DNA from 3 places in the Mesorhizobium sp. KACC 23794 genome. Region 2 is predicted to be linked to each of the others. Evidence: predicted binding sites of a transcription regulator. Region 2 holds the regulator's gene; each other region holds the start of a gene.

Region 1 (10,165 bases), 2.9 Mb from region 2:
CTCGTCGATGCCGAAGACGCCGAAGGAATAACCCGTCCAGTCCGCCAGTTCGCGCGCATGCATCACCGAGCGGGCGCGCAGCAACGCCAGTTCCTCGGCGGCGGAGATCAGCGGGTCGGTCCGTTGCTCCTGCGGCGACAGCAGCGAATAGAGGAAGCCCTCGCGCACGCCGAGCGCCGAGACGACGACCTTCGACGGCTTCATCGCCGCGATGATCTCCAGCAACACCGCGGCGCCGTAAGGCAGCAGCGAGCGGCGGCTCTTCGACACGCCGTCGATGCCCTTGATCTTGTCGGTCTCCCCGCGCGCCACCTGGCGCAGGAAGGGCAGCGAGCTTTCGATGCCGAGTTCGTAGTGGTGCATCACCGCGAGCGGATAGTTGGTGACATTCATGTGCAGGCGGGCGAGGTTTCGCCAGGTGCCGCCGACCGCGTAGAAGGCCCGGCCCTCGCCGCCCTTCAGCAGTTTCGCCCGCGCCAGCTCGTCACGGGCGATCTTCGCAGCCGTCGCCAGCGAGTTCTTCGCCATGTCCTGCAGCCTGAGACCGCCGAGCGGCAAGGTGATGCCGTCGCCGATGTTCTCGCCGTTCACGTCGACCAGTTCGAGGCTGCCGCCGCCAAGGTCGCCGGCAATGCCGTCGGCCGGGTGAAAGCCGGAAATGACACCGAGCGCCGAATAATAGGCCTCCTCGCGGCCGGAAAGCACGCGGATCTCGGTGCCGAGAATCTGCTCGGCGCGATGGATGAAGTCCGGACCGTTCACGGCTTCGCGCGCCGCCGCCGTGGCGATCACATAAAGCTCCTTCGCACCGGCCTGATCGGACAGCGCGCGAAAACGCCCGAACTCGTCGACCGCGCGGGTGACGCCCTCGGGATCGAGCTTACCGGTCGACACGATGCCGCGGCCGAGGCCGGCCAGCATCTTTTCGTTGAACAGGACGGTCGGCGCGCGCGCGATGCCTTCGTAGACGACGAGGCGGATCGAGTTCGAACCGATATCGATGATCGAGATCGGGCTGCGATCCTGCAGCCGACCCTGGGAGTTCGACAGCATCCGGGGCCTAGGTCGCGGCTGCTGCGGACTTCTTGCGGCGCTTGAACTGCGCGATCTGCTTGGGAGCGCTGCTCTTCAGCGCAACGCCGCGCCCGGACAGGCTGGGATTGGTCATGAAATATTCCTGGGCGTTGAACGGTTCCTCGCCCTCGTCCGGCACGATGCGCCGCGAGGTGCCGTCAGCCAGTACCTCAAAGCTCTGCTGGTTGTCCATTATGTTGCCGAGCATGATCTGGCCCAGCACCTGTTCATGCACAGTCGGATTGGTGATCGGCACCAGCGTCTCGACGCGGCGGTCGAGATTGCGCGGCATCATGTCGGCCGAACCGATATAGATGACCGCCTCGTCGGACGGCAGGCCGTGGCCGTTGCCGAAGCAGAAGATGCGGCTGTGCTCGAGGAAACGCCCGACGATCGACTTGACGCGGATGTTGTCGGAAAGGCCGGGCACCTGCGGCCGCAGGCAGCATATGCCGCGGATGACAAGGTCGATCTCGACGCCGTTGCGGCTCGCCTCGTAGAGCGCGTCGATTATCGTGGGGTCGACCAGCGAGTTCATCTTCATCCAGATGCGCGCCGGGCGCCCCTCGCGGGCGTGGCCGATCTCGTCGGCGATGTGCTTGAGGATGCGCGGGCGCAGCGTCTGCGGCGACATGCCGATCCTCATCTCCTCGGCCGGCTCGGCATACCCCGTGATGTAGTTGAAGATCTGCGCGACGTCGTGGGCTATGCCCGGGTCGGTCGTGAAGAACGACAGGTCGGTGTAGATGCGCGCGGTGATCGGGTGGTAGTTGCCGGTGCCGAGATGCACGTAGTTGCGCAGCTTGCCGTCCTCGCGGCGCACCACCGACGACATTTTTGCGTGGGTCTTCAATTCCAGGAAACCGAACACCACCTGCACGCCGGCGCGCTCCAGGTCGCGCGACCAGCGGATGTTGGCTTCCTCGTCGAAACGCGCCTTGAGCTCCACCAGCGCCGTCACCGATTTTCCGGCTTCCGCCGCGTCGACCAGCGCGCGCACGATCGGGCTGTCGTTGGAGGTGCGGTAGAGCGTCTGCTTGATCGCCACTACGTCGGGGTCGGCCGCCGCCTGGCGCAGGAACTGCACCACCACGTCGAAAGATTCGTAGGGGTGGTGGACGATCATGTCCTTCTCGCGGATCGCGGCGAAACAATCGCCGCGATGGTCGCGCACGCGCTCGGGAAAACGCGGGTTGAAGGGCACGAACTTCAGATCGTCGCGGGCGACCGCCACGATCTCCGAAATCTGGTTGAGCGCCAGCGGCCCGTGGATGACGCTAATGCGGCTCGACGAGACGCCGAGTTCGCCGGCGACGAAATCGCGCAGTTCCGCCGGCATCCGGCCGTCGAACTCGATGCGGATCACCGAGCCGCGGCGGCGCCGCTTCAGCGCCGTTTCGAACAGGCGGACCAGATCCTCCGACTCTTCCTCGACCTCGATATCGCTGTCTCGGATCAGCCGGAACGTGCCCGAGCCTTTCAGCTCATAGCCGGGGAAAAGCCGGCCGATATAGACGCCGACCGCCTCCTCGATCGGGATGAAGCGCACGCGCTTCGGCTGGTCGGGCAGCCTGATGTAGCGCTTCAGCGCCACCGGTAGCCTCAGCAGCGCGTTCATCTCCTCGCCGTCCTTGCGGTGCCTCAGTTTCAGCGCGATCGAGAAACCGAGATTGGGGATGAACGGGAACGGATGCGCCGGGTCGATCGACAGCGGCGTCATCACCGGAAAGATCTGCTGCTGGAAATGGTCCTCCAGCCAGACCTTTTCGTCCTCGGTCAAGGCATCGGCGGTGACCGTCTCGATGCCCTTTTCCTGCAACAGCGTCTTCAGCGCGGCAAAACTCTCCTGCTGGTCCTCCTGCAGGCGGCCGACCTCGTGCAAAAGCTGCTCCAGCTGCTGTTCCGGCGTGCGCCCGTCAGGGCTGCGCAACGCGATGCCCTCGCGCACCTGCCCGGCCAGCCCGGCGACGCGCACCATGAAGAACTCGTCGAGGTTGGCGGCCGAGATCGACAGGAAGCGCACGCGCTCCAGCAGCGGATGGCGGACGTTCTGCGATTCCTCCAGCACGCGGCGATTGAACTGCAACCAGGAGAATTCGCGGTTGACGAAACGGTCGGGATTGCCCGCCGCCATCTCGGCAGCGACCGTCTCCGCCGCCGCAAATTCCGCCTGCAATGGTCTCAGTTCGTTCATGGCAGCAAAAATCCCCGGCTGTCGCCCGCATTCGACGCGGCAGTCTACCTCCTGACAGGGGAATGTGACAGTTTGATTTCAGAACCGGTTACCCTTTCCGTACCGCACGGACAGACGATCGTTTCGGCAATCTTCGATGCCGTGAATGCTCCACCGCCTAAGAGGCGGTGGCTTCGGGTTACGGCTCAAAGCCGGATCGGTCCGCCGTCGGCGGACGCGGCATTCACTCACGTCACGTTGAACTCGTCATCGGGCTCGGGTGGCATCTGGTTCTTAATGTACTCCATCCACATCTCGTCCGTGACGTTGCCGCTCGTCGTCACCCAATAGCCCCGCGCCCACAGATGCTGACCCCAGTAGCGCTTGTGCAATATCCCGAACTCACTCAGCAACTTGTGCGAACTGCGCCCTTTCAGGTGCTGCACGGCGCGCGATACAGACAGGCGCGGCGGGATCGACAACAGCATATGCACATGGTCACGGTTGATCGACCCGGCGTGAATGACCATCTCGTGCGCTCGCGCAGTCTCCCGTAGCAATTCTCGGCAGCGGTTGCCGACATCACCGCCAAGCACCGCGTAGCGGTACTTCGTCACCCACACCAGATGATACTTACAGTCCCAAGCTGTGTGGCTGCCACGCTTGTACGCTTCCATAAAGCCAATCTACACAGGATGCGACTCAATCCCAGCCGCCTAAAGGCGTGGGGTTTCCTGATCCCCTATCGGGGACTCTAAAAAAATGCCCTGTGATCCGCCCTCTATGCGGTTTGCGGTTTGACAGTCGTTGCAACTACGGCGAGCGTGGAGGGATAGCAATTTCGCGGGAGAGCATAAATTCCATGCGAGTTCCTGGGTTGACGCCGGTCGGAAGTTGGCTGACGCAGTTGATCAGCCTTTGTGTTGGCTTCTTGATTATCTGTGCAACGACAGCGTTTGCCGGTGGCGCTAAGCCCCATCCGGACGCAGCCAGACTATTCGCGAACGCTGGATTCGGAGACAAGCTTCGGCCCTGCGAGACGATGCAGCCGCAGCAGATTGCCGACTGCACGTCACTACATTCGGATATCGCTCGAATAGTTGAGGAAATTTCAGTCAGCAGGCGAGAGGACGCGAAATGGTTCATTGCCTCCTATATCGCCGGCAGGTTCGACCGTCTTATAGAATGCCTGGAAACGACATGCGACGGGCTGTTCGTTGTGGAAGATCGCGCTGGGCCGCAATGGGCCACCCGTTGGCGTCAAATGCTTCGATTTCAAGCCTGCATTCACGCCATTCCCGCCGTCAAGGATGAGGAAACTGATGCTGGATACGCCGCATCATACAGGTTGGATTTGGCTTTAGCAGGCGGAGTGCCGGAATGCTCACCTATGATGGACAAATCGGAAGACGGCCAGATATTGAAGAAATTCAACCTGCATGGCGTTTTCTAGAATAGCCATTAATGAGAGGGTTTTAGAGGGAAAATGGCTACGTATGGCCGCTGTTGGCGAAAACCCTCGCCCCTGCTAAGACGCGGCAAAGCGATCAGGAGACGAAAAATGGCTGGCGGCGCGATTCCCCATTTCCAGAACGATGCCGGGCATGCGGCGATCGAGATCGGCGTGAAGGAATTCATGTGCGTCGGCGCCAACCCGCCCTTCGACCATCCGCATGTCTTTTTGGACATGGGCGCCGACGACGAGAAGGTCTGCCCCTATTGCTCGACGCTCTACCGCTACGACCATGCGCTGAAGGCGACCGAGACGCGGCCGGAAGGCTGCACCTATTTCAGCCAGGCGGCCTGAGCGGAGCGCGGCACGCTCCAGGTCCGGCCAAGTCGGACTGCTATGGCTCCTGCCCGGCCTTCCAAAATCCTGATCGCCGGCGCCGGCATCGCCGGGCTGACCGCAACACTCGCCTTTGCGGCGCGCGGCTTTTCCGTGCAATTGTTCGAGCGCTCCGCACAGTTGCGGGAGGTCGGCGCCGGGCTTCAGCTTTCGCCCAACGCCACCCGCATCCTCGGTCGCCTCGGCGTGCTCGGCCATCTGGAGGGTTTTGCGGTTCGCCCGCCGGCCATCGTGCTGCGCAGCGCGAAGGACCTGCGCGAACTCGCCCGCGTCCCGCTCGGCGACGCGGCCGAGAAGCGCTGGGGCGCGCCCTACCTCGTCGTCCACCGCGCCGACCTGCAAGGCGCCCTGCTGGCGGCGGCGAACCGAAGAGGACGGATCTCGCTCGCCATCGGCTCCGTCGTCGGCGACTTTCAATCGACGCGATCGGGCGCGACAACCGTCACGGTCGAGGCCGACGGGGTGAAACGAACGCATGAAGGCGCCCTGCTCGTCGGCGCCGACGGCGTGTGGTCGACGCTGCTGAACGCCGTTTCGCCGGGTTCGCCAACCCGCTCCGCAAAACTCGTTGCGTGGCGGCGGACGATTAACGCCGATAACCCGTTGATCCATAACCTTTTTACGGACCTGACGGTCAATGCGTTCCTGCATCCGGGCTTTCATCTCGTCGCCTATCCGCTGCGCGGTGGCTCGGAGTTCAACCTCGTGGCTTTCACGCCAGGCCGGGTTGCCGGCAAGGATTGGCAGGTCGCAATCGACCCCGCGCCCTTGCGCAATATGCTGGGCAGGACAGCCTCGCGGCTCGCCGCGCTGGCCGAGGACGCGGGCGCCTGGACCGCATGGCCCATCCATACGGCCGACCATCGCCAATCCTGGAGCCGCGACGGACTGGTGCTGATCGGCGACGCGGCGCATGCGATGACACCCTTCGCCGCGCAGGGAGCCGCCATGGCAATCGAAGACGCGGATACGCTGGCGTCGGCGTTTTCATCCGGTTCCAGCCCGTCGGTCTCCCTGGCGGCCTGGGAAAAGAGCCGGCATGAGCGCATCGAAAAAGTCGTCCGGCGTGGTGCCTTCAACCGCTTCGTCTGGCATGCCGCCGGACCGGTCGCCTGGGCGCGCGACATCGTGCTCGCCGCGCGCCCGGCCGAAAGCCTCGCCGCCGACATGGACTGGCTCTACGGCCATGACGCCGGCTCGCTAGAATAGAACGGATTCAATTGTAGAGGTCGAGCGACCACTTCAGCGTGAGCGGCAGCGGGTTCCACAATCCCGTGGTGATGCCGGCCTCGCGCAGGCCGCGTGCGGTCCATGTGTTGCAGCCGACAAGTGCCGTGAACGTGCCGTCCGCCTCGTAGAAGCGGTCGTAGCGGCCGTATTCCGCCCCCGCGATGACCGTTGGCCCGCGCGCATCGTCCTGAAAACTGTCGCGGATAAACGTCAGCAGCGCGGAAAACTCCGCCTCGCTGACATCGAAACCGCTCACCACCGGGTTCGGCTCGCCGATCGGGCCTGCCAGGCTGACATGCATGGCCGCCCGGTCGAGCGTCAGCCCCTTCAGCAGCGGCATGGGCTTCAACTGGTCCCAGGTCGGCGTGGCGATGTAGAACTCGCGGCTGCCACGGCCGAAGACCAGGTAGGCGACGTTCGGGTCGGCGATCGGCAACCCGTCCGGCATCAGAAAGCCGAACGCCTCCAGCACCTTGCCATCGACGGGAATGGCGATGTCGGTATGGATCGGATTGGACAGGACCAGAATCCGCCGCGTCTTCGCCGCGCCGTCCGATGCCGAAGACAGCAGCGGGCGCGGGATCACGGTCCCCAGCGCGACCGCCAGCACGGCCAGCAGGACGAACGCTGCGCAGGCGCGAAAAAGTCTCTTCATGTCAAAGCTTTACGGGCCTTCGTGCAGAGCCGGACTCAAATCCTGGAAAAGAAAAGCCCGGCAAATGCGCCGGGCTCAAGGCAGACCGATCGACGCTTTGCCTCAGTGCAGGATCTGGCTGAGGAACAGTTTCGTGCGCTCATGCCGGGGATGGTCGAAGAACTCGGCGGGCGTGTTCTGCTCGACGATCTGGCCCTGGTCCATGAAGATCACCCGGTTCGCCACCTTGCGGGCAAAGCCCATCTCGTGGGTGACGCACAGCATGGTCATGCCTTCCTCGGCGAGGCCGACCATGGTCTCCAGCACTTCCTTGATCATTTCCGGATCGAGCGCCGAGGTCGGCTCATCGAACAGCATGATGCGCGGGTTCATGCAGAGCGAGCGGGCAATGGCAACGCGCTGCTGCTGGCCGCCGGACAATTGCCCAGGATATTTATTGGCCTGCTCGGGGATCTTCACGCGGCGCAGGAAGTGCATCGCGGCTTCCTCCGCCTGCTTTTTCGGGATCTTTCGCACCCAGATCGGCGCCAGCGTGCAGTTTTCCAGAATGGTCAGATGCGGGAACAGGTTGAAGTGCTGGAACACCATGCCGACCTCGCGGCGCACCTCGTCGATCTTCTTCAGGTCGTTGGTCAATTCCTTGCCGTCGACGACGATCTTGCCCTTCTGGTGTTCCTCCAGCCGGTTGATGCAGCGGATCATCGTCGACTTGCCGGAGCCCGACGGGCCGCAGATGACGATGCGCTCGCCGCGCATCACCTTGAGGTTGATGTCCTTCAGCACATGGAACTCGCCATACCATTTGTGCATGGCCGCGATCTCGATGGCGACGTCTGTGTCGGAGACGTGCATCTTCTTGACATCGACCTTGATTTCTTCGGCGCTGACTGCGTTTTCAATGACCATCGATGGTTCCCTTTAAGCGAGGCTCGTTTTCCGCGGCTATTTGCGGTGCCCGGTGTCGAGCCGGCGTTCCATATATTGCGAATAGCGCGACATGCTGAAGCAGAAAATCCAGAAGATCGCGGCGGCGAAGACGTAGCCCGTCTTGGCGGTCTGCGGCGTCGCCCAGGTCGGATCGCCGGATATACTCTGCTTCACGACGCCGAGCAGGTCGAACAGCGAGATGATCAGGACCAGCGTGGTGTCCTTGAATAGACCGATGAAGTTGTTGACGATGCCCGGAATGACCAGTTTCAGCGCCTGAGGCATGACGATCAGCCCCATCTTCTGCCAGAAGCCGAGACCGAGCGAGTCCGCGCCTTCATATTGGCCTTTCGGGATAGCCTGAAGGCCGCCGCGTATCGTTTCCGCCATGTAGGCCGACGAGAACAGCGCCACGCCGATCAGTGCGCGCAGCAGCTTGTCGAAGGTCATCCCCGGCGGCACGAACAAGGGCAGCATGAAGCTCGCCATGAACAGCACCGCGACCAGCGGCACACCACGCACCGTTTCGATGAACACGACCGACAGCAGCTTGACGATGGGCATTTTGGACCGTCGTCCGAGCGCCAGAAATATTCCCAGAGGCAAAGACGTGACGATGCCCACATAGGAGATCACCAGCGTGACCATGAGGCCGCCCCACAACGGCGTCTCGATATAGGGCAATCCGAAGAAGCCGCCCACCAGCAGGAAGAAGGCGACGAATGGAAACACGGCGAAAAACAGGATGGCGTTAAGCCGCTTGTAGGGCGCGCGTGGAATGAGCAGAGGCGCCAGCAGAATGATGAAGAGGATGCCGCAAAGGATGACGCGCCAGCGCTCGTCGACCGGATAGCGGCCGAACATGAAAAAGCCGAAGCGGCTCGTCACGAACGGCCAGCAGGCGCCAGACCAGCCGACCGCAAGCTGCCCGCCCTGTTCCGTCGTCAGGCAGGCGGTTCGGTCGGCGCCGCTCCAGACGGCGCTGAAGAACAGCCAGTTCAGGATCTGCGGCAGCACCCATGCAATCGCCAGGGCGGCAACCACCGTAATCGCGGAATTGACGGGCGTTGAAAACAGGTTGTTGCGCATCCAGGCGCCCGCGCCGACCTGACTGGACGGCGCGGCCTGCGCCAGCGTCATTTCCGTCCTTACCCAGGAGAGATCATGTTCCTGCATGGTCTATCTCTCCTTCAGGGCCATCTTGGTGTTGAACCAGTTCATGAAGGCGGAGGTGACAAGGCTGATCGACAGATAAACGATCATGAAGATCACCACGACCTCGATCGCCTGTCCGGTCTGGTTCAGGATGGTGCCGCCAACCGAGTAAAGTTCGGGATAGCCGATCGCCACGCCGAGCGTCGAATTCTTGGTCAGGTTGAGATACTGGCTGGTGAGCGGCGGAATGATGATGCGCAGCGCCTGCGGGATGACCACGAGGCGAAGGCCCTTGGCGGGCCGCAGGCCGAGCGCGGAGTAGGCCTCGGTCTGTCCTTTCGGCACGCCCAAAATCCCCGCCCGGACGATCTCGGCGATGAACGAGGCCGTGTAGAAGGACAGGGCCAGAAGAAGAGACAGGAATTCCGGCTTGATATTGGTGCCGCCCGTGAGGTTGAAGGCGCCCTTCTGCGGGAATTCCAGAGTGGCTGGCATGCCCGCCGCGAAGAAGGCGAGCACGGGCAACCCGACGAGCAGCACCAGCGAGGTCCAAAACACCGGGAACTGCTGACCCGTCGCTGCCTGGCGCTGGCGGGCGCGACGCACCACAAACCATACCATCGCGATCGCCAGCAGGACGGCGATGTCGATGAGCCATAGCCTGCCTGCGAGTACCGGCGACCAGTCGATTTGAGGCAGAAACCCGTCCCAACTCAAACCGGGCAGGAACGCCCCTTCCCAGACTACGGCGGGCAAGAAGAAGCCGCGCACATTCAGGAACGAGTCGAACGGCAGCGAATAGCTGTCACGCACCAACGGCAGCAGAGCCAGCACACCCTGATACCAGAACAGGATGACCAGAAGCGGCGGGATGTTGCGGAAGATCTCGACATAAACCGTACAGACCTTACGGATCAGCCAGTTGTTCGACAGCCGGCCGATACCGACCAAGAAGCCGACAATCGTTGCGAAGACAATGCCGGCAGCCGCGACTTTGAGTGTATTCAGGATGCCGACGACCAGAGCCCTGAAGAAGGTCGAGTCGGACGTATATTCGATCAGACGGTCGGAAATGTCGAAACCGGCGCGGCCGCGCAGAAAG
Region 2 (10,165 bases):
ATATCGTCGGTGTTCGGCTTGAAGGTCAGCCCGAGCACGGCAACGCGCTTGCCGCGCACGTCGCCGCCACAGGCGGCCATGACCTTGCGGGCCATAGCCCGCTTGCGGGTGTCGTTGACCGCGACGGTGGTCTCGATGAGGCGGACGGGGCTCGCCGCGTCCTGCGCCGCCTTGACCAGCGCCAGCGTGTCCTTGGGAAAGCACGAGCCGCCGTAACCCGGGCCGGCATGCAGGAATTTCGCGCCGATGCGCTGGTCGAGCCCGATGCCGCGCGCCACGTCCTGCACGTCGGCGTCGAGCGCCTCGCAGAGGTCGGCCATCTCGTTGATGAAGGTGATCTTCATGGCGAGATAGGCGTTGGCGGCGTATTTGATGAGTTCGGCCGAGCGGCGCGACGTGTACATGATCGGTGCGGCGTTGAGGTAGAGCGGGCGGTAGACCTCGGCCATGATCGCCTGCGCCCGCTCGTCGTCGATGCCGATAACGATGCGGTCGGGCCGCTTGAAGTCTGAGATCGCCGCGCCCTCGCGCAGGAACTCCGGATTGGAGACCACCGCGAAATCGGCGTCCGGGTTGGTCTCGCGGATGATGCGCTCGACCTCGTCGCCGGTGCCGACCGGCACGGTCGATTTCGTGACGATGACGGTGAAGCCGCGCAGCGCGCCGGCGATCTGCCGGGCGGCGGCATAGACGTGGCTCAAATCGGCATGGCCGTCGCCGCGCCGCGACGGCGTGCCGACCGCCATGAACACCACCTCGGCGCCGCCGATCGCCGCGTTAAGGTCGGATTCGAAACTGAGGCGCCCTGCCCGCAGATTGGCCGAGACCAGATCGCCCAGACCCGGCTCGTAGATCGGGATCTTTCCGCCGCGCAAGGCGTCGATCTTGCCGAGATCGCTGTCGATGCAGACGACCTGGTGTCCGAAATCGGCGAAACAGGCTGCCGAGACCAGTCCGACATAGCCGGCACCAACCATCAATATACGCATAGACTACCTTCTCTCGGATGAGGGCATGCTTCCCCGCAAAGCCTGCCCACGCGGTGGGCGGCGCATCCCTACGCCGGATCGACGCACCGGCCAACAGAAACATTTGCCGCGTAATTTCCCATGCGAATGCGACAATGGGATAAACGTCGGGGCCTATCGATCCGCACCGGGAGAGTCCGCGGCAATTCCGGAGGGCGACGGCTTCATTCCCGCCCTTGCAGATGGCGGATGTCGCGCATCTTCGGGAACAGCCAGGCCCAAAGCCCGGCGACGGCGATCGCCCCGACGCCGCCGAAGACGACGGCCGGAACTGTGCCCATGAAGGCAGCCATGGTCCCGGCGCGGAACTCGCCGAGTTCGTTGGACGCCCCGACGAAGACCATGTTGACCGCATTGACGCGGCCGCGCACCTCGTCCGGCGTCCACAGCTGGATCAAGGTCTCGCGCACATAGACGCTGACCATGTCGGTGGCGCCGAGCATGGCGAGCGCGAAGATCGAGACCCAGACGATCGTCGAGACGCCGAAGACGACGGTGAAGGCGCCGAACAGCCCGACGAAGACCAGAAGGATGATGCCGGCATGATCGCGCAGGGGATGGCCGGCGAGCCAGACGGCAACCGCCAGGGCGCCGATGCCGGGAGCCGAGCGCAGCATCCCCAGGCCCCATGGGCCGAGATCGAGGATGTCGCGGGCATAGACGGGCAGCAGCGCCACCGCCCCCGACAGCAGCACGGCGAAAAGGTCCAGCGATATCGCGCCCAGCACGACCTTCTCGCTCCAGATGTAGCGGAAACCTGCAAACAGCGTGTCGAGTGACGGACGTTCGGTCCCGGTTCTTTGCACCGGTTTCGGGATGATGAAAACGAGGCCGGCACTGGCCATCATCAGCAAGGCCGCGATGCCATAAGCGATCTCGGACGACAGCCCGTAGAGCAGGCCGCCGGCGACAGGCCCGACAATCGTCGCCGTCTGCCAGGCAGAGGAATTCCAGGCCACCGCGTTGGCGAAATCCTTCGGCGGCACGAGATTGGCGACCAGCGAGGCCGCGGCCGGGCCGAAGAAGGCACGCGCCACGCCGAACACGGCGAGCACGATGAAGATCGGCACAACGCCGGTCAGGCCGCGCAGCGAGAGCAGAAGCAGCGCCAGGGCACAGACGGCCTCCAGCATTGCGGCAAACCCCATGATCAGGCGGCGGCCGAACCGGTCGGCGATCGCTCCCGTCACCAGGACAAGCAGCAGCGACGGGATGAACTGCACGATGCCGACCAGGCCGAGGTCGAACGGATCGCGGGTAAGATCGTAGACCTGCCAGCCAACGGCGACGGAAACGATCTGCGTGGAGAACGTCGCCAGGAACCGTGCCGACCAGAAGGCCAGGAACGGGCGGTGCCGGAAGGCAGCATAACGCTGGCTGTCGGCGGTCGCGGCTTCAGAGGACATCGGGCTCGATATGCGAGAGATATGAAGAACCGCGCTGTCCTTAGCGCGGATCGCGACGTTTATCGCCTCTTAATTCAAAGCTGGACCAGGAATAATGCAGCCGGCCGCTCGAAATCGACGGATCGATCGTGCATCCCCGGCTCAGCCCTCGGCCTTGAACGTCTTCGCCTCATCTCGGATCTTCTCCCAGTCGTTGCCGTGACGGTTCAACAACTCACGCGCCTGATTGGGAGAGAGATCGGTGGTCTCGGCCAGATGCTGGACTTCGAGCTCGCGGCCTTTCGCCAGCCGTCCACCCTCCGGTGTCCTTTTCTTCGCCATATCGATGATTCCTTATGACGAGGATGAACGCATCGATGACGAAAAGGTCGCATGTCGATGTAACCTTGCCCTCTGGACATTTCAGCGAGCCCGCGCACGGGGTCGGAACCTCCGCCTGCCCAGCCGAGTTTCAGGTGCGGCAAAGGAGTTTCTCGATGATCAAATGGCTTGTCAGGCTTGGCCTTGCGTTCGTGGCAACGCGGCTCGCAGCAAAATACATGGCGCCCCAGGCTGAAGCAGAACCCGCGGGCGCGCCGCCACGAAAGCGCCGGCAGCGGAGGGCCGCGACGTGACAAGGTTTGGATTGGCAGTTGCCGCGCTGACGGGGTATGTGGCCTACAGGCTCGGGTGCAGGCTGGTCGAGGAGAACAGCAGCGACAAGCCGCCGATGGAAAAGCCGCGCAAGGTGCGCCGGTCTCCGCCCGCGCATGTGGGCGTCGACGTGTCGGCGAAAACCGCCGATTAAAGGTAATGCCGCGCCTCCCTGCCGATTTCCGCACATGCCGGTCGTTTCGGTGATAGGCTGAAGCCGCGCCCAAGATTCTGCGGGCGCGTCCACACCAGGATCGGACATCGTCATGCATGCGCTTGAATGGGTTCCTCCCGCTCTTTTCGGAGCGGGCACGGGGGCTCTCGCTCTGGCGATCGTCGGATTCAGCTGGGGCGGCTGGGTGACGGCAAGCGGCGCGCAACGCATGTCCAGCGACGCTGCCGCGATCGCGGTTGCGGCCAGCCTCACCCCCTACTGTCTGGAGCGGTCGAAGAGCGATCCGCTGTCGGCCGGCATTCTGGCGGATATAAAGATCGCCAGGGCTTTCCAGCGGGCCGGGCTCGTCGAGCAGGCCGGCTGGGCGACGCCGCTCGGCGAGGAGAGGCCCAATCGCCAACTGGCCGCGGCGTGCGGGCAGGCGCTCACCGCGCAGGCCTTGCCCGTTCAATGAAATTGCTCCGCACAGCGGAGCGGCGCCAGGACCGACGACGATGCTGACTTCCACCTTCACGGCAATGCGGGCACAAGGCGTGCCCATCCGGGCATTGCGCAATGCGGCGAAACTGAACTTCCGCGTCACCACCTCGACCTCGGGGGAACCGGCCGACGGCCCTCCGGCGCATGCGACACAAAACTTCTGGACGGAGGTTGTTTCGGCGCGCCGGGCCTACCGCAAGAAGACCGGCCACAATATCGAGGACATTCTTTCTGCCTGAGCCGGGCGCGGACCTACGCAAGCCATCAATCAGAAGGTGATGCTGCTCAGGGCCAGGTAGAGAGCAGATCCCACCACGGAGGCGGCGAGCAGGATCAGCAGCAATGCGGCGGGCTCGGCCGCCAATCGCCCGAGATACCTCACAAGCCACCGCCTTGCCGAGCAGGCACCCGATCCCTTTGGGACGGTGGCGTTTCTTGCTGCCGACACGAAAAATTGGAAGACATGACGTCCTACTTCCCGGCTGGGGCCAGGGCGGATCGTCAGCCCTCAATCGACAGCGCCCTAAAAAAGGCTGCCGATCGCAAGATGCTATCAGCATGCCGTCGGGATAGCGAATTTATTCGCGGCCGGGGAAGAGCGGATTATACCAACGGCGTTTGAATTTGACCGCCGCCGGTATCGGGCATTGCCGGATTTTCCACGCTGATGCAATACAATGTCGGAGGGATATAGGAAAAGTTTCCTTGCTCTTTTCCGCCTCTCTGCTATTGTGCTTTCCGAACGGAGGCTGGAATGGACCGGGCGGAACGCGAAAATGAGCAGGAGACGCTGAAGGGCATCGCAGCGGTGCTGCTCAGGCTCGCCGTTCTGGCCGAGTTCCTTTGCGTCCTGCCGCTCTGGATTCGCGTTCTGGTGTTGGCGCTCTTGCGGCCGGCCGAGGCCGTTGCGCGGGCGTTTGCTATCGAGCAGGCTGGCGGCGCGCTTGCCTTGCCAGCGGCTGCGGTCGGCGGGGCGGATGCCGATGGCTGCGCCGAGGCTTTGCGGCTCGCCCGCTGCTTCCGCGCGCTAGCCGTCGTCTTCGGCGGCTTGCAGGGTTTTTTCGCCGGACTGCGGCTGTTTCGCGGCGGGCCGAACCGGCGTCTTGCGCAAAACGGATCGGCGATGGCTTGGCAGGATCACGCAATGAGGGCGCGGCGCGCAATGGCTTGCAGCGGGGCGGGGCTCATCGATACGTCGTGACCGCTGGGGCGGCGGCTAAAAGACCCGCCGAGCCGACCCGCCCGGCTTTCGGATCGGGCTCTGACTTGTTGAGGATTCGAACGCCACCCGCCAGCTGCGCTTTGCGGGGGGTGTTGGTATGCCTATGCCAATGGCGGTCAGGGTTAACCGACGTCGGTCTCAGTGCTCGGTCAGTGCTTCGTTGAGCAGGTCGAGGTCGACGTAGAAATAGCGGACCAGGCAGCGCTGGACTTCTTCGGTGTCGAAGCCGTGGCTTCTGAGATAGGAGACCGATTCATGGATGGCGCGGCGGTCGACCAGCTTGGTCTTGCGGTCGTCCTGGGCGTCCATGAGGGCGTCCATCTCGGCGATGTTCCGATCCTTGGGCAGGATTTGCATATGGTTTCCCGGAGCCTTCATGCCTGCCAGAGTAGCGAGTTAAGGATAACAAAACGCTAATGCGGCGAGGTAGCGCGCCGAGCAATGTTGAAGGAATGAGATTGCGCAGGAATGACGCCCGCCGCGGAACCGCGACGGGATGGGCAATCATTCTTCGCTTATGGAATAGCCGGCGCCGCGCACCGTACGGATGACGTCCGGCAGCCGGCCGGTGTTGACCGCCTTGCGCAGCCGGCCGACATGCACGTCGACGGTCCGCTCGTCGATGTAGATCGTCTCGCCCCAGACATTGTCGAGCAGTTGCCCGCGCGAAAACACCCGGCCGGGATGCCGCATCATGAATTCGAGCAGCCGGAATTCTGTCGGCCCGAGCCTGATCTCGCTCTTCTTGCGATAGACGCGGTGGGATTCCCGGTCGAGCACGATGTCGCCGACCTTCAGCACCGAAGACAGCACCTCCGGCTTGGCACGCCGCAGCAGCGCCTTCACACGGGCCACGAATTCCGGCGTCGAGAACGGTTTTACCAGATAGTCGTCGGCCCCCGTAGCCAGCCCGCGCACCCGGTCGCTCTCCTCGCCACGCGCCGTCAGCATGATGATCGGCAGCCGCTCGGTTTCGGGCCGCATCCTGAGCCGCCGACAGAGTTCTATGCCGGACACCGCCGGCAGCATCCAGTCGAGCACCAGCAGGTCGGGCACGTTCTCCTGCAGGCGGATTTCCGCCTCGTCGCCGCGCATGACGACTTCGACCTGATAGCCTTCCGATTCCAGATTGTAGCGGAGGAGGACGCCCAACGGCTCCTCGTCCTCGACCACCATCACCTTCGGAGCGATCATCGCGCCTCGCTTGCCGTTATTCGGCGAGGACGGTCGTTGCCGTCTCGTCGAGTTTCGGGCGGTTCGCCGGAAGCTGCGAACCGGTCAGGACATAATAGGCGTTTTCCGCGATGTTGGTCACGTGGTCGCCGATGCGTTCCAAATTCTTGGCGCAGAACAGGAGGTGCGTGCAGGCGGTGATGTTGCGCGGATCCTCCATCATATAGGTCAGGAGTTCGCGGAACACCGAAGTATACTTGAGGTCGACCTTCTCATCCTCGGCGCGCAGCCGGTCGAGTTCGCTGGGCCGGCGCCCGGTATAGGCGGCGACCACGCCTTCGATCTGGGCGAGCACCAGCGTCGCCATGTCGTCGATGCCGTGCGACAGGCCGCGCGGCGTGGCGCCTTCGCCGATCGCGCCGACGCGCTTGGCGACGTTCTTGGCAAGATCGCCGATGCGTTCGAGGTCGCCGGCCATGCGGATGGCGCCGAGCACGGCGCGCAGATCTTGCGCCATCGGCTGGCGCTTGGCGATCAGCGTGATCGCCCGGTCATCCAGCTCGCGCTGCTTGGCGTCCATGACGGTATCTTCGGAGATGATCCGCTGCGCCGCCGCCGTGTCGGTGTGCAGCAGCGCCCGGATCGAATCGCCGACCATCGAACTCGACAGGCCCGCCATGTCGCGGATCAGCTGGTCGATCTGTTTCAGATCCTCGTCAAACGAGGCAACTGTGTGTTCGCGCATCAAATAACTCCAAAATTCATGGAAGCACCGGGGAACCGCGAGCGAAATGCGTCAGGACGAGGCGAAAATGGTGAGGTTCGAGAACCGGAGCGGAGCGTACATTTTAGTACGTGAGCACCGGAAGCGCAGAACCTCAACATTTGCAGCCCGTCATCACGCATTTCGACGCGGTTCCTAGCCGAAGCGGCCGGTGATGTAGTCCTGCGTGCGCTTGTCGTCGGGGTTGGTGAACATCTTGTCCGTCGCCCCTTCCTCGACCAGGTAGCCCAGATGGAACATGGCGGTGCGCTGCGACACGCGCGCCGCCTGCTGCATGGAGTGGGTGACGATGACGATCGTGTAGTTGGCGCGCAGCTCGTCGATCAGTTCCTCCACCTTCGCGGTGGCGATCGGGTCGAGCGCCGAGCAGGGCTCGTCCATCAGGATGACTTCAGGCGACACCGCGATGGCGCGGGCGATGCAGAGACGCTGCTGCTGGCCGCCGGAAAGGCCGGTGCCCGGCTCGTTCAAACGGTCCTTGGCCTCGTTCCAGAGAGCCGCTTTCTTCAGGCTGGACTCGACGATTCCGTCGAGGTCGGCCTTGCTCTTGGCGAGGCCATGGATCTTCGGCCCGTAGGCGACGTTCTCGTAGATCGACTTAGGGAACGGATTGGGTTTTTGGAACACCATGCCGACGCGGGCCCTGAGTTCCACCACGTCGATCTTGGGATCGTAGATGTCTTCGTTGTCGAGCGTGATCTTGCCGGTGACGCGCGCCGAGTCGATCGTGTCGTTCATGCGGTTGAGGCACCGCAGGAAGGTCGACTTGCCGCAGCCCGACGGGCCGATCAGCGCCGTCACCTGGTTCTGCCGGACGTCGAGTTCGACGTCGAACAGCGCCTGCTTCGGCCCGTAGAAAACGCCAACCTTGCGGCCCTGCATCTTGATCACTTCGTTGGGTTTCGCAGTCATGCTGCCGCTCACTGCCTGTTCCAGTTTCTGTTCGGTCATGATGTTCATGGGAACCTGCTCTCCGTCTACCAGCGACGCTCGAAACGGCGCCTGAGCACGATTGCGGTGATGTTCATCGCCATGAGGAACACCAGAAGGATGATGATGGCGCCCGACATGCGCTCGACGAAGGCGCGCTCGGCCTCGTTCGCCCACATGTAGATCTGCACCGGCAGCGCGGTTGCCGGGTCGAGCGGCGTCGTCGGATAGTCGGCGACGAAAGCGACCATACCGATGAGCAGAAGCGGCGCGGTCTCGCCCAGCGCACGCGCCAGACCGATGATCGTACCGGTCAAGATGCCGGGGGTGGCGAGCGGCAGCACGTGCTGGAACACAGCCTGCGTCTTCGAGGCGCCGAGGCCGAGAGCTGCCGAGCGGATCGACGGCGGCACGGCGGCGAGGGCTGCGCGGGTGGCGATGATGATGGTGGGCAGCGTCATCAGGGTCAGCACCAGGCCGCCGACCAGGGCCGCCGAGCGCGGCATGCCGAGGAAGTTGATGAACACCGCCAGGCCGAGCAGGCCGAAGACGATGGACGGCACGGCGGCGAGGTTGTTGATGTTGACCTCGATGATGTCGGTCAGCCTCGTCTTCTTGGCGAACTCCTCCAGGTAGATGGAGGCGGCGACGCCGATCGGCAGCGCCAGCAGCAGCACGATCACCATCATGTAGAACGAGCCGATGATGGCGACGCCCATGCCGGCCATCTCGGGGCGGCTCGACGCGCCGTTGAAGAACAGGCCCGTGTTGAACTTGCCCGTCATCGCGCCTTCGGCGCGCAGCTTGTCGATCAGCGCGACCTGCCGGTCGGAAACCTTGCGGTTGCCCTCGGCGACGTTGAGGTCGATCTGGCCTTTATACGCCGAGTCGATATTGGCGCTGGCCAGCACCCAGATGTCGCGGGTGGTGCCGATGATCGAAGGGTCGGCGATGACCATGTCGCGAAGCTGCGTGCGCACGCCCTCGGAGAGGAAGCCGCGCAGCGCCGCGAACTGCGGCTTGTCGTCGGGCGAGATGCCGAGCTTTGCAGCGAGCGCGTCGCGCGCCAGGTTCGGATAGTTGGCGGTAACCAGTACATTCGGGTCGGTCGCCCGCTTGTCCTGCGGATCGATCACCTTAGCGTCGAAGGTGATCGGCAGCAGCACCGACGTCTGCATGAACGAGGTATAGCCTTTGCTGAAGATGGTGATCAGCATGATGGCGAGGAAGACGATGCCGACGGAGATAGCGATGCGGCCGTACCAGCGGAAGCGGGTCTCGGCGGCGTAGCGCCGTTTCAGGCCGATGTCGCGGCGTGCCGGCGCCTTGGCGATCGGCAGGCTGTCCAGCGTGGCGGCGGTCATTCGTACTGCTCCCGATATTTGCGCACGATGTAGAGGGCGACGATGTTCATGATGAGCGTCACCACGAAGAGGGTGATGCCGAGCGCGAAGGCGACCAGCGTCTGCGGCGAGTTGAACTCGAGATCGCCGGTGAGCTGGTTGACGATCTTGACGGTGATGGTGGTCATCGCCTCGAACGGATTGAGCGTCAGGTTGGCGGCGACGCCGGCGGCGAGCACCACGATCATCGTCTCGCCGATGGCGCGGGACGCGGTCAGCAGGATGGCGCCGACGATGCCGGGAAGCGCCGCCGGCAGGATGACCCGCTTGATGGTCTCGGAGCGCGTCGCCCCCAGCCCCAGCGAACCGTCACGCATGGCGCGCGGCACCGCGGTGATGATGTCGTCCGACAGCGACGACACCACCGGGATCAGCATGATCCCCATGACCAGGCCCGCTGTGAAGATCGACTGCGCCTGGATGAAGGGCGAACCGCCGGTGAGCGCCGCGCTGAGATCACGCAGGAACGGCCCGAGCGTGACCACCGCGAAGATGCCGTAGACGATGGTGGGGATGCCGGCCAGCAGTTCCAGTGTCGGCTTGACGATGCCGCGAACCCGGCGCGAGGCGTATTCGGCCATGTAGACCGCGGACAGCAGGCCGACCGGCACCGCGACCAGAAGCGCCACCAGCGCGATGTAGAGCGTTCCGGCCAGCAGCGGGATCAGGCCGAACTGACCGGCCGAGTCGCCGGCGCCGGCCGCGGCGAAGCGCGGATCCCAGACCACGCCGAAGAAGAAGTCGGCGAGCGGCACCGATGTGAAGAAATGAAAGGTCTCGAACAGCATCGACAGCACGATGCCGACTGTGGTCAGGATGGCGATGGTCGACGAGCCGAGCAGCGCCCACAGCACGACGCGCTCGACATTGTTGCGCGCCCGCGTCCTGGGCTGGATGCCGCGGACGGCGAAGGCCGCGCCGGCAAGCGACA
Region 3 (10,165 bases), 2.6 Mb from region 2:
GGATCGCGACGGCGCTGGGACTCTGACTTGGCGCCGAACGGCCAGCCGCGTCACGCCACCGAGAAATCGGCATTGGTCAGGGCGAGGCCCGCCGTGATCGTCGCGAACAGGATACCTGCGGTCGATCCGGTGCCGTCGGCATCGTAAAACAGCCGGCCGAGATCCGTCTCATAGACGATGCGATCGCTGGCGTCGCCCGCAAGCCCTGTCAGGTTGGCGCGAAACGCCGAGGCGGCGAGCACGCCGGGGGTCAGCGCCTTGAAGATCGAGTCGGAGAGCAGAAAACGGTCGTCGGCGACGCTGAAGTCCGTGATCTTGTCCACATTGCCGGACCCCAGCGCCGTGGCGAACACAAAAGTGTCGTTGCCGGACAGCCCGCGCAGCGTATCGCTGCCGCCCTTGCCCTCCAGCCGGTTGTCGCCGTAGTTGCCGGTGATCTCCTGGGCGAATTCGTTGCCGGTGAGGCTGATCGACGTCGTCTCTGTCGAACTGCTGGTGGTCAGAATCTCGACATGCACGCCGGTTCCGAGCGCGTAACCGACACCTGCCATGACCCGGTCGGACGCGCCTTGCGACGACGTTTCGACAATGACGTCGCCGGCATTGAAAACGCGATAGATGTCGTTGCCGCCGAGCCCGCGCAGGATGTCCGCCTTGCCCGTCCCGCCATCGTGCAGGATGTTGGCGCCGGCATTGCCGGTTATGTCCTGCTTCAGCGCGTTGCCCGTCAGGTCAATCGCCGTCGTGCCGGCGGCGTTGTCGGTGGTCATGACCTCGACATAGACGCCGGCCCCGAGCGCGTAGTCGACCGCAGCGATCACCTTGTCGGCAGCGCCTTGCGACGAGGTCTCGACGATCAGGTCGCCGCTGTTGAACACACGGTAGGTATCGTTGCCGCCGAGCCCGCGCAGGATGTCCGCCGCGCCCTTGCCGCCGTCATGCAGGATGTTGCTGCCGGCATTGCCGGTGATGTCCTGCTTGAGCGTGTTGCCGGTGAGGTCGATACCAGCGGTCGCGGTCGAACCGTTGGTGGTCATGATCTCGACATAGACGCCGGCGCCGAGCACATAGTCGACGGCCGCCGCCACACGGTCGGCCGCGCCGCCGGTCGCGGTTTCGGCGATCTTTGAACCGGACGTATAGATCTGGTAGGCGTCGTTGCCGCCCAGGCCCTTCAACGTATCGGCCTTGCCGGCACCGTCGCGCAGCACGTTGGCGGCGTAATTACCGATCAACGTGTCGGCACCCTTGCCTCCGACCGCATTTTCGATCACCGCGCCGACGGCGATGGAGACATTGCCCTTGAAACCGCCAATGTTTGAAAACTTGCCGTCGCGCAGGTCGACGACCTGGTTCTGCGAGAATCCCGAGACGTTGAGCGTGTCGACGCCGCCGCCATCCCAGATGCACAGGACCGGGTCCGTGTTCTCCGTGAAATCGTAGACGTCGCCGGTGTTGGCGCCAAAACCGTAGATGGAGTTGCCGGCCCGCGTCGACATGTTGGCCCCGTAGAGCTGCTGCAGCGCCAGCACGTCGAAAAGCATCAGCGTGTCCGGGTCGCTGCCGAAGGCCTCGGTGGTATTGGTCTCGAGGAAATAGCTCATAACCGTGTATTGGTAGGAGTCCTCGATGAACTGCGCATGGTCGTCGTAGTTTATGTCGACGCCCGGCGCTGCATTGTAGTCGCCGGGGTGCGCGAAGCCGATCGCATGGCCGATCTCGTGCAGGACGGTCGAATAGGAATAGGTGCCGCGCTCCAGATCGGTGGTGGACACGCTCTCGGTGTTGAAACGCACGTCGCCACTGGCAGCCGACGACGATGTATCGTCCGGGTAAAGCGCATAGGCGCCCGATCCATCGGATGTGGATTTGTAATTCGAAAACAGCATCGTGGCATTGTTGGTCGTGCCGCTCGGGTTGACCCGGGTGAACGTGATGTTGGCGATCTCCTCATAGTCGCCCAGCGCCATTTCGACCGCCGCGATCTGCTTCGCACTCAACTGGCTGAACGGCGCACTGTTGTTCGCCGCGTCGGTGCTGCCGACAAAACTCGCGCGCACGCCCCAGGTGACCGTCGCTGGCGTTCCCGGCGTGCTCCACGACAGGACGATGCTGGTCAGGTCGCCTGCCCCCATCATCGTGTCGTAGTGGGCCCGGCTGCCCAGCACCGCTGAAATACCGTACTGGCCGGCGGAATCGTCGTCGAAGGGACCGGCGTCCAGGTAATAGGTGCCGGTCGTGGTCGCCCTGTAGGTGATGCTCGAAAACTGGTCTGGACCGCCGTCATCATCCTCTTCCAACAGCGCGCCGTTGCTGTTGCGAAGCCGCAGATACGGATCCTCCAGGCTATTGTTGGTGACGCCGGTGGCGGCGAGCGCGAAGGTGTAGGTCTGCCCGGCGACGAGATTGACCTTGTACCAGTCGTGTTCGGTGACGCCGCCGCTTCTGGTCAGGTAACCCTGCGCAGTCTGGCCGATGCCCAGTGTATAGCTCGTGTTCTTGCTTGCCGCAGCGTCAGCCGTCTCAATGATATCCGGCATTTCCAGCCCTCAATTCTTCCTTCGACCGCTTATGGCACAGGCCATCCCGGGCCGATAGACTCCCGCGGGCACTTCCGCAGGTTGCAGAATGAACAAAAATGCCGGGGCCGCCGCCTGATCCCGACAAGCGTTGCGGATATCTGGCAAAACACCCTACGATCCTGGCGGGCGGCCCTCACCGAGTTCCAGCCTCATCAGCGGACGGCCGGCCTTGCGCTCGGCCATGCGCGAAAAACCGGCCTTTTCGAACACCCGCGTCGAGCCGACGAACAGCCCGACGGAGCGGGAATCCTTGGATTGGTCGATGGGACAGGCCTCCAACAGCCGCGCCCCGCTTTCCCGGGCGAACGCAACACCCGCTCCGACCAGCCGGTGCGATAGCCCCCTGCCCCGCGCCGCGTTGCGGATGAAGAAACAGGAAATCGCCCAGACTTGGCCGTCTGCGCCATGGTCCGGTTTCAGCGGCGCCGAAACGCGTCCGGCATTGTTCCACTCGGGCACGTCGGCGCGCGGGCCGATCTGCATCCAGCCGACCGCCTTGCCGTCCTCGAAGGCAAGCAGGCCGGGCGGCGGGCCGGCCTCTATGCGAGCTCGGATATGATCCTTGTTACGCTGCCGGTCATTCTCCCGGCGGACCGCCGGCCGCAATCGGAAATGCGTGCACCAGCAGCCATAGCAGGCGCCCTGCTTGCCGAACAGATCCTCGAACGCCGGCCACAAGTCTGGCGTCAGCGGCTTGACCGTTTCCGTCATGACCTCCTCCGTCGCAACGCCTTGCAGGTGGCGTGCCGCTGTCCTATCATCCGCAATGTTCTGTTTATGTTCGCATCGATGGCAAAGCCTGTCAACAACCCCGACCACGGCTTCTGCCGCGACTGCCTGACGCTTCAGCCAGGCCTCGCGATGCGTTGTGCGCAATGCGGCAGCCCGCGGCTCGCCCGCCATCCGGAGCTTTACGGGCTGCATCTCGCCCATATCGATTGCGACGCCTTCTACGCCGCCGTCGAAAAACGCGACAATCCCGAGTTGCGCGACAAGCCGCTCATCATCGGCGGCGGCAAACGCGGCGTGGTCTCCACCGCCTGCTACATCGCCCGGATCAAGGGGGTGCGTTCGGCAATGCCGATGTTCAAGGCGCTGGAAGCCTGCCCGGAAGCGATCGTCATTGCGCCGGACATGGAAAAATACGTGCGCGTCGGCCGCGAGGTGCGCACCATGATGCAGGCCTTGACCCCGCTCGTCGAGCCGCTGTCGATCGACGAGGCGTTTCTCGACCTCGGCGGCACCGAGCGCCTGCATGGCCGCCCGCCGGCGCTGGTGCTGGCCGATTTCGCGCGCACGGTGGAGAAGGAGGTCGGCATCACGATTTCCATCGGCCTCTCCTACTGCAAGTTCCTGGCCAAGGTGGCTTCCGACCTGAAGAAGCCGCGTGGCCTGGCCATCCTCGGCGAGAAGGAGGCGTTCTCGTTTCTCGCCGGCCAGCCGGTGACGCTGATCTGGGGCGTCGGAAAAGCCTTTGCAGCGACGCTGGAGCAGGACGGTATCCGCACGATCGGCCAGTTGCAAAAGATGGAGCGCGGCGACCTGATGCGGCGCTACGGCACGATGGGCGACCGCCTCTACCGGCTGGCGCGCGCCGAGGACGCCCGCCAGGTGCATCCCGACAGCGACGCCAAGAGCGTTTCGGCCGAAACCACCTTCGACACCGACCTCGCCTCGATGGCCGACCTCGTGCCGGTGCTGCGGGCGCTCTCGGAAAAAGTCTCGACGCGGCTGAAGAAGGCGCATATCGCCGGCCGCACCGTCGTGCTGAAGCTGAAGACGCAGGATTTCAGGCTCCGCACCCGCAACCGACAGCTCGCCGACCCGACGCGGCTTGCCGACCGAATCTTCCAGACCGGCCTGCAGCTTCTCGAGAAGGAGGCGGACGGCACGAAATACCGGCTGCTCGGCATCGGCGTCAGCGACCTTTCCGATGACGGCCGCGCCGATCCGCCCGACCTGATCGACGAGCAGGCGCGCAAGCGGGCGATGGCGGAAGGCGCGATCGACACGCTGCGCGACAAGTTCGGCCGCAAGGCGGTGGAGACCGGCTATACATTCGGGACCGGGCATCGCGGCCGCCCGCTGCGTCCCGGCGAGGATGACGAGGCGCCCGAGGTGCGGCATCCGTGGGAGCGCATCTAGCCGGTCGTTCGAACCAGGGTTCGGCTCGGGTGCAAGTCCAATGATGGATTTGCGGTAGAGCGCCAGCCTTTCGCGCACACGCCGATGGGACGGCAAGCCGATTGCCGGGGCAATCGCAGCACGATACATTCGCCGCGATATCCGGAAGGGAGATGTTTGCCATGGTGACACGCGGGTTCGGCAGCCGGCAGCCGCCAGGCGAAACGTCCGACCGGCTTCCACCGGGCCAGTATCTCACCGAGGATTTTCCCGTCCTCTCCGCCGGGCCTACGCCGCGCGTAAAAACCGAGGACTGGAGCTTTACGCTGAAGATCGGGCCGAAGCCGGTCGCGAAATGGACCTGGGACGAATTCGGCCGCCTGCCGATCAGCCGCATGACCCGCGACATCCACTGCGTCACCGCCTGGTCGAAGTTCGACACCCATTGGGAGGGCGTGCTGGTCGACGACATTCTTGCCGAGGCCGGCATCGAGACGCCGAAACCCTATACGCTGGCACACTCCTTCGACGGCTACACGACCAATGTGCCGACTGACGATCTCATTGGCGGCAAGGCGATGGTGGCGATCCGCTACGAGGGCAAGCCGATCTCCGCCGACCACGGCGGGCCGGCGCGTCTCCTCGTGCCGCATCTCTATTTCTGGAAATCCGCAAAGTGGATCGACGGGCTGCAGTTCATCGACCAGGACACCGGCGGTTTCTGGGAACTGCGCGGCTACCACATATACGGCGATCCGTGGCGCGAGCAGCGCTATACGGATGACTGACGCCGCGCCGGGTACCACTCGGCCAGTCCACTGGCAGCCGGCCACGATCACGAAAATCGTCCGGCAAACGCCGCGGGTCATCAGCTTTTTCATCCGCCCGGCCACGCCCTTCTCGTGGCGCCCCGGCCAGCATGCCGACGTTCGCCTGACGGCGCCGGACGGCTATACGGCGCAGCGCAGCTATTCGATCGCCAATGTCCCGGAAAGTGGCAAGGAGATCGAAGTTGCCATCGAACGGCTGGACGACGGCGAGGTCTCATCGTTCTTCCACGCGGTGGCGGCGGCCGGCGACGAGATCGAGATCAAGACGCCGCTCGGCGGCCATTTCGTGTGGGAGGTCGCGGATAGCGGCCCGCTGCTGCTCGTCGGCGGCGGATCGGGCGTCGTGCCGCTGATGAGCATGCTGCGCCACCGCGCCGCGCGAAACGCGCGCGTGCCGGCCGCCCTGCTCTATTCGTCGCGCAACTGGGACGAGGTGATTTTTCGCGACGAATTGCTGGCGCTGGAGGCGCGCGACGACGGTTTCGCCCTGACTTTCGCCATCACGCGCGAACCGGCGAGGCGCGCGCAGGATTTGTCGCGGCGCATCGATCCCGCGGCGGTCCAGACGGTGCTTGCCGGCCTTCCCGCGGCGCCTGCGCATGTCTTCGTCTGCGGCAACAACGCCTTTGTCTCGACCGCCGCCGATGCGCTCGTCGCTGCCGGCGTAGCGCCCGAACGGATCAGGACGGAGCGCTTCGGGCAGTAACGCCGTCTGCTTGCGCACGCTGCGGCCGGTTCCTCTACTGCTTCACACCGCTGTTGTCGAACCGTCATTTTCCTGTGGCAGAGACTCCGGCAGCAAGCCCGGAGCCAGCCGATGACCGACCGCCAGAAAACCCGCCAGCGCCCTACCCGACGCCAGAATTTCGGCCAGACCTATGGCTCCGTGCTGGCCGACGGCGTGAGCCGCCGCACCGTGCTCAAGGGTTTTCTCGCCTCGACCGCACTGGCCGCGATCGGCTCCGCCTCGGCGCCGGCCGGCGCGAAGGCCGGAGAAAACGTCTCCAGCCTCAAGTTCACCGAGCTGACCCGCGTCCGCGACAACACCGACCATTGGCCGGAAGGCTACGACCGGCAGGTATTGTTGCGCTGGGGCGATGCGATCTTCTCCGACAGCCCGGCCTTCGACCTCGCCACGCTCGACGGACCCGCGGCGGAACACCAGTTCGGCTACAATAACGACTTCACCGCCTTCATCCCGCTGCCGCATGGCTCGCATAGCTCGGATCATGGCCTGCTGGTCGTCAGCCACGAATATGTCGACCCCTACCTGATGTTTCCCGGCCTCACCGACGAGGATTTTCGCGAAAAGCTCTCCGACGCGCAGATCCGCGCGATCATGGCCGCGACCGGCGTCAGCATCGTCGAGGTCAGGCGCAACGGCAACGCATGGGAGGTTGTGAAGGACGGCCAATACAACCACCGCGTCCATATGGGCACCGAGATGGCGATCTCCGGTCCGGCGGCGGGCGACGACCGGCTGAAGACCAAGGCCGACCCGACCGGCAGAACCGTGTTCGGCACCATCTCCAACTGCAATGGCGGCATCACGCCGTGGGGCACGATGCTGTCAGGCGAGGAAGGCGCGATGGACGTCTTCGCCGGCGACCACAAGACCTTGCCCGACCAGGAACTGGTCGAGCGCCAGGGCTGGGACGAGGAGGAAAACGACCTCTATTCGCTGTCGCGCCTTGAGCCGCGCTTCAAGTTCGAGGAAGAGCCGAACGAGTGGATGAAGTTCGACTGGGTGGTCGAGATCGACCCGTTCGATCCCGCTGCCAAGCCGGTCAAGCGCACCGCGCTCGGCCGCTTCACCCATGAAGGCGCGCAGGTAGCGCTGGCGCCGGACGGCCGCGTCGTCATCTATATGGGCGACGACGACGATTTCGAATATCTCTACCGCTTCGTCACGCGCGACAAATACAATCCGAACGACCGCGCCGCCAACAAGGACCTGCTCGACAGCGGCACGTTGTCGGTAGCTAAATTTTCCAGCGACGGCAGCGTCGAGTGGTTGCCGCTGGTCGCCGGCCAGGGTCCGCTGACGGCGGAGGCAGGTTTCGCCACGCAGGCCGACGTGGTGCTCAACACCCGCGCCGCCGCCGATCTGCTCGACGCGACGCCGATGGATGGGCCGGAAGGGTTTATCCCGCACACCGGCACCGGAAAGCTCTACGTGGCGATGACCGAGAATGAGGACCGCTTGCCCGCCGGCGGCGGCGACGAGAGCGAGACCATCAACGTCGCCAACCCGCGCGGCCCGAATCCCAACGGACACCTGCTCGAGCTGGTGCCGCCCGGCGCGCCGGAGAAACCCGATCATGCGGCGGAAAAATTCACCTGGGACGTGTTCGTGCTGTGCGGCGATCCGGCCGTGCCCGCCGACGAATGCCGCTACCATCCTGAAACCACCGCCAATGGCTGGTTCACCGATCCCGACAATATCGGCGTCGACCCGGCCGGCCGCATCTGGGTAACCACCGACGGCCCTCCGCCCGAGGGTCTCGCCGACGCGCTTTATGCCATGGACACGGAAGGCCCCGGCCGGGCGCTGCCGAAACTCTTCTACATCCCGCCGGTCGGCTCGGAATGCTGCTCGCCCGCCTTCACGCCGGACGGAACCACGCTGTTCGTGTCGGTCCAGCATCCCGGCGCGCTGCGCCTCGACGACAACGAGGACGCGACGTCGGTTGCCGATGCCGGTACCAACTGGCCGGATTTCGTCAACGGCATGCCGGCGCGCCCGTCGCTGGTGGTTATCACGAAACAGGATAAGGGTGTGATCGGGAGCTGAGCCGGTTGGGCCGGCTTGACCGACAGATGGCCCGGCCCATCCAATTCAACGTCACCCGCCGGCAGGTCAAGGCAAACAGCCCTCGGTATAATGCCGGAAGTTGCAGGGACGAGCGCCACGGCAGTCATCACAAACATCCAAGGATTATTTTCCTAGGATTATTTACATCCATGCCGATCGGTGCGATAGTCGCGCTGGCCTTTTCCGGAGGACGCGGCGGCGATGGACGGGACTGCGGCAATCGAGCGCAACTGGGAGGCGCTGAAGCGCCTGCTCGCCATGCTCGTCGGCATGGCTGAAGTGGGTTTTGGGACCGGGCTGGGCACTGGGGGACAGTTTACTTTCTTTGGGCAGGAAGACGCAGCCGCTTCAAGGTTGGCGCGGGCCGAAAAAAGTAAACTGTCCCCGGCACTTACCCTCCCCCGCCATCTCTACCGCGCCATATTGCGACTGCTGCGTCCGGCCGAGGCTGCCGCGCGGCGGCTGATCATCGCGGCGGCTCACGGGATTGTCGTGGTATTGCCGCCGGTTCGCCCCCGCAAGCCGACGCCCGCGATGCGGCGAGGCCCCCGCGCCTTCTTGCCGGTAGGGCCGAAGAAACGTCCAAAACCCGCCCTGCGCACGATGAGCCTGTCGCTCCTCGATCCGCTGCGGCGACCGTTCCGTCCCTGCCATCGTCATATGCCCGCGCACGCCATCCCGCGCGTCATGTCCCTCGATTTCGGCTCGCCGTACCGCCCCCTGCCGCCGCCTCCGTCGCCCGACGATCCGATCGACGCGGCGCGGCTGGCCTTGCGCCTGGAGGCGCTGGCCTCGGCACTCGACGACCTGCCGGGCCAGGCAAATCGCTTCGCCCGCTGGAAAGCCCGACGCGACGCCGCGCCGGCGCAGGAAAAATCCGACGCCGACCGATCCCGGCGCCTCTCGCCGCTGCGGCGCGGATGTCCGCCTGGCGGCCGGCTGTCGCGCTACGACCCGTCCGCCACCCATTCCCGCAGAATCCGCGAGGTCGACGAAATCCTGGCGCACGCCCATGCGCTGGCGGTGTACGCGCTGGAGCGCGCCGACACGTCGTGACGGCGCCCTCGGCGGGTGTGAAAACAAAAATCGACGGCCACAGCGGATTTTCTGCTGCGTGGCGACGATCCGTGCTGCCCGCGAGGACCATCGCTCGTCTGGCGGCCAAGCCGGCCAAACCTGCTCAGACCAGTTCCACCTCGACCACGCCGGGCACGGCGCGCATCGCCGACGCCACCTGCGGCGAGATACGGTAGCCGCCGGGCAGCGACACCTCGACCTCGCCGCGCGCGTCATGCTTGAGCACGATGAAGCTGACCTGCCCGTCGCCCTTGACGCCGAGCTGGCCAGCCAGCGTGTTCAGCGGCGCGGCGTCGCGAACATAGATGCGTAGCGCCTTCTGCACGCGGCTCGCCTCGTCCTCCAGTGACTGCGCCGTCTGGATGCGCAGGTTGACGCCCTCCGGCCGATCTTCCGCCGCCACCGTCAGCACCACCGAACGGCCGGGCTCGAACAGGTCGCGATACTGCGCCAGCGTCTCGGAGAACATGACCGCCTCGTACTGGCCGGTCTGGTCGGAGAACATGACGACGCCCATCTTGTTGCCGGTGCGGGTTTTTCGCTCCTGCTTCGAGGTAACCGTGCCCGCGAGACGACCGGCGGTGGCGCCCTTCTTCACCGCGGCGGAGAATTCCGCCCAGTTCTGCACCCGCATCTTGACCAGCGCCGATTTGTATTCGTCGAGCGGATGCGCCGAGAGATAGAAGCCGACCGCCAGGAATTCCTTGTGCAGCCGTTCGGCCGCGAGCCACGGATCG

The links. The regulator PhoB, encoded in region 2, activates phosphate uptake and scavenging genes when phosphate is short. The targets are predictions, from matches to a motif close to TGTCATNNANCTGTCAT.
Region 1: a site for PhoB is predicted at 3,333-3,349, ahead of ACSBOB_RS19460 (RNA degradosome polyphosphate kinase). Genes of this name have one in related genera too.
Region 3: a site for PhoB is predicted at 6,294-6,310, ahead of ACSBOB_RS17705 (PhoX family protein). Genes of this name have one in related genera too.

What each region holds. Positions count from the first base shown of each region.
Region 1 is NZ_CP197465.1:3,968,587-3,978,751, forward strand. Features, by position in the region: gene ppx (exopolyphosphatase) at 1-1,053, opposite strand, end outside; gene ACSBOB_RS19460 (RNA degradosome polyphosphate kinase) at 1,061-3,268, opposite strand; gene tnpA (IS200/IS605 family transposase) at 3,496-3,924, opposite strand; gene ACSBOB_RS19470 (hypothetical protein) at 4,110-4,700, shown strand; gene ACSBOB_RS19475 (zinc-finger domain-containing protein) at 4,809-5,054, shown strand; gene ACSBOB_RS19480 (FAD-dependent monooxygenase) at 5,097-6,305, shown strand; gene ACSBOB_RS19485 (TIGR02117 family protein) at 6,313-6,981, opposite strand; gene ACSBOB_RS19490 (amino acid ABC transporter ATP-binding protein) at 7,084-7,887, opposite strand; gene ACSBOB_RS19495 (amino acid ABC transporter permease) at 7,924-9,084, opposite strand; gene ACSBOB_RS19500 (amino acid ABC transporter permease) at 9,088-10,165, opposite strand, start outside.
Region 2 is NZ_CP197465.1:1,038,788-1,048,952, reverse strand. Features, by position in the region: gene ACSBOB_RS05335 (UDP-glucose dehydrogenase family protein) at 1-989, opposite strand, end outside; gene ACSBOB_RS05330 (MFS transporter) at 1,193-2,434, opposite strand; gene ACSBOB_RS05325 (hypothetical protein) at 2,576-2,755, opposite strand; gene ACSBOB_RS05320 (hypothetical protein) at 3,045-3,221, shown strand; gene ACSBOB_RS05315 (hypothetical protein) at 3,334-3,696, shown strand; gene ACSBOB_RS05310 (hypothetical protein) at 3,737-3,961, shown strand; gene ACSBOB_RS05305 (hypothetical protein) at 4,477-4,923, shown strand; gene ACSBOB_RS05300 (hypothetical protein) at 5,083-5,301, opposite strand; gene phoB (phosphate regulon transcriptional regulator PhoB) at 5,449-6,138, opposite strand; gene phoU (phosphate signaling complex protein PhoU) at 6,155-6,862, opposite strand; gene pstB (phosphate ABC transporter ATP-binding protein PstB) at 7,037-7,861, opposite strand; gene pstA (phosphate ABC transporter permease PstA) at 7,879-9,195, opposite strand; gene pstC (phosphate ABC transporter permease subunit PstC) at 9,192-10,165, opposite strand, start outside.
Region 3 is NZ_CP197465.1:3,618,914-3,629,078, reverse strand. Features, by position in the region: gene ACSBOB_RS17735 (hypothetical protein) at 1-26, shown strand, start outside; gene ACSBOB_RS17730 (M10 family metallopeptidase C-terminal domain-containing protein) at 51-2,540, opposite strand; gene ACSBOB_RS17725 (GNAT family N-acetyltransferase) at 2,694-3,293, opposite strand; gene ACSBOB_RS17720 (DNA polymerase IV) at 3,360-4,727, shown strand; gene ACSBOB_RS17715 (sulfite oxidase-like oxidoreductase) at 4,889-5,494, shown strand; gene ACSBOB_RS17710 (ferredoxin reductase) at 5,487-6,242, shown strand; gene ACSBOB_RS17705 (PhoX family protein) at 6,354-8,330, shown strand; gene ACSBOB_RS17700 (hypothetical protein) at 8,553-9,407, shown strand; gene dnaE (DNA polymerase III subunit alpha) at 9,532-10,165, opposite strand, start outside.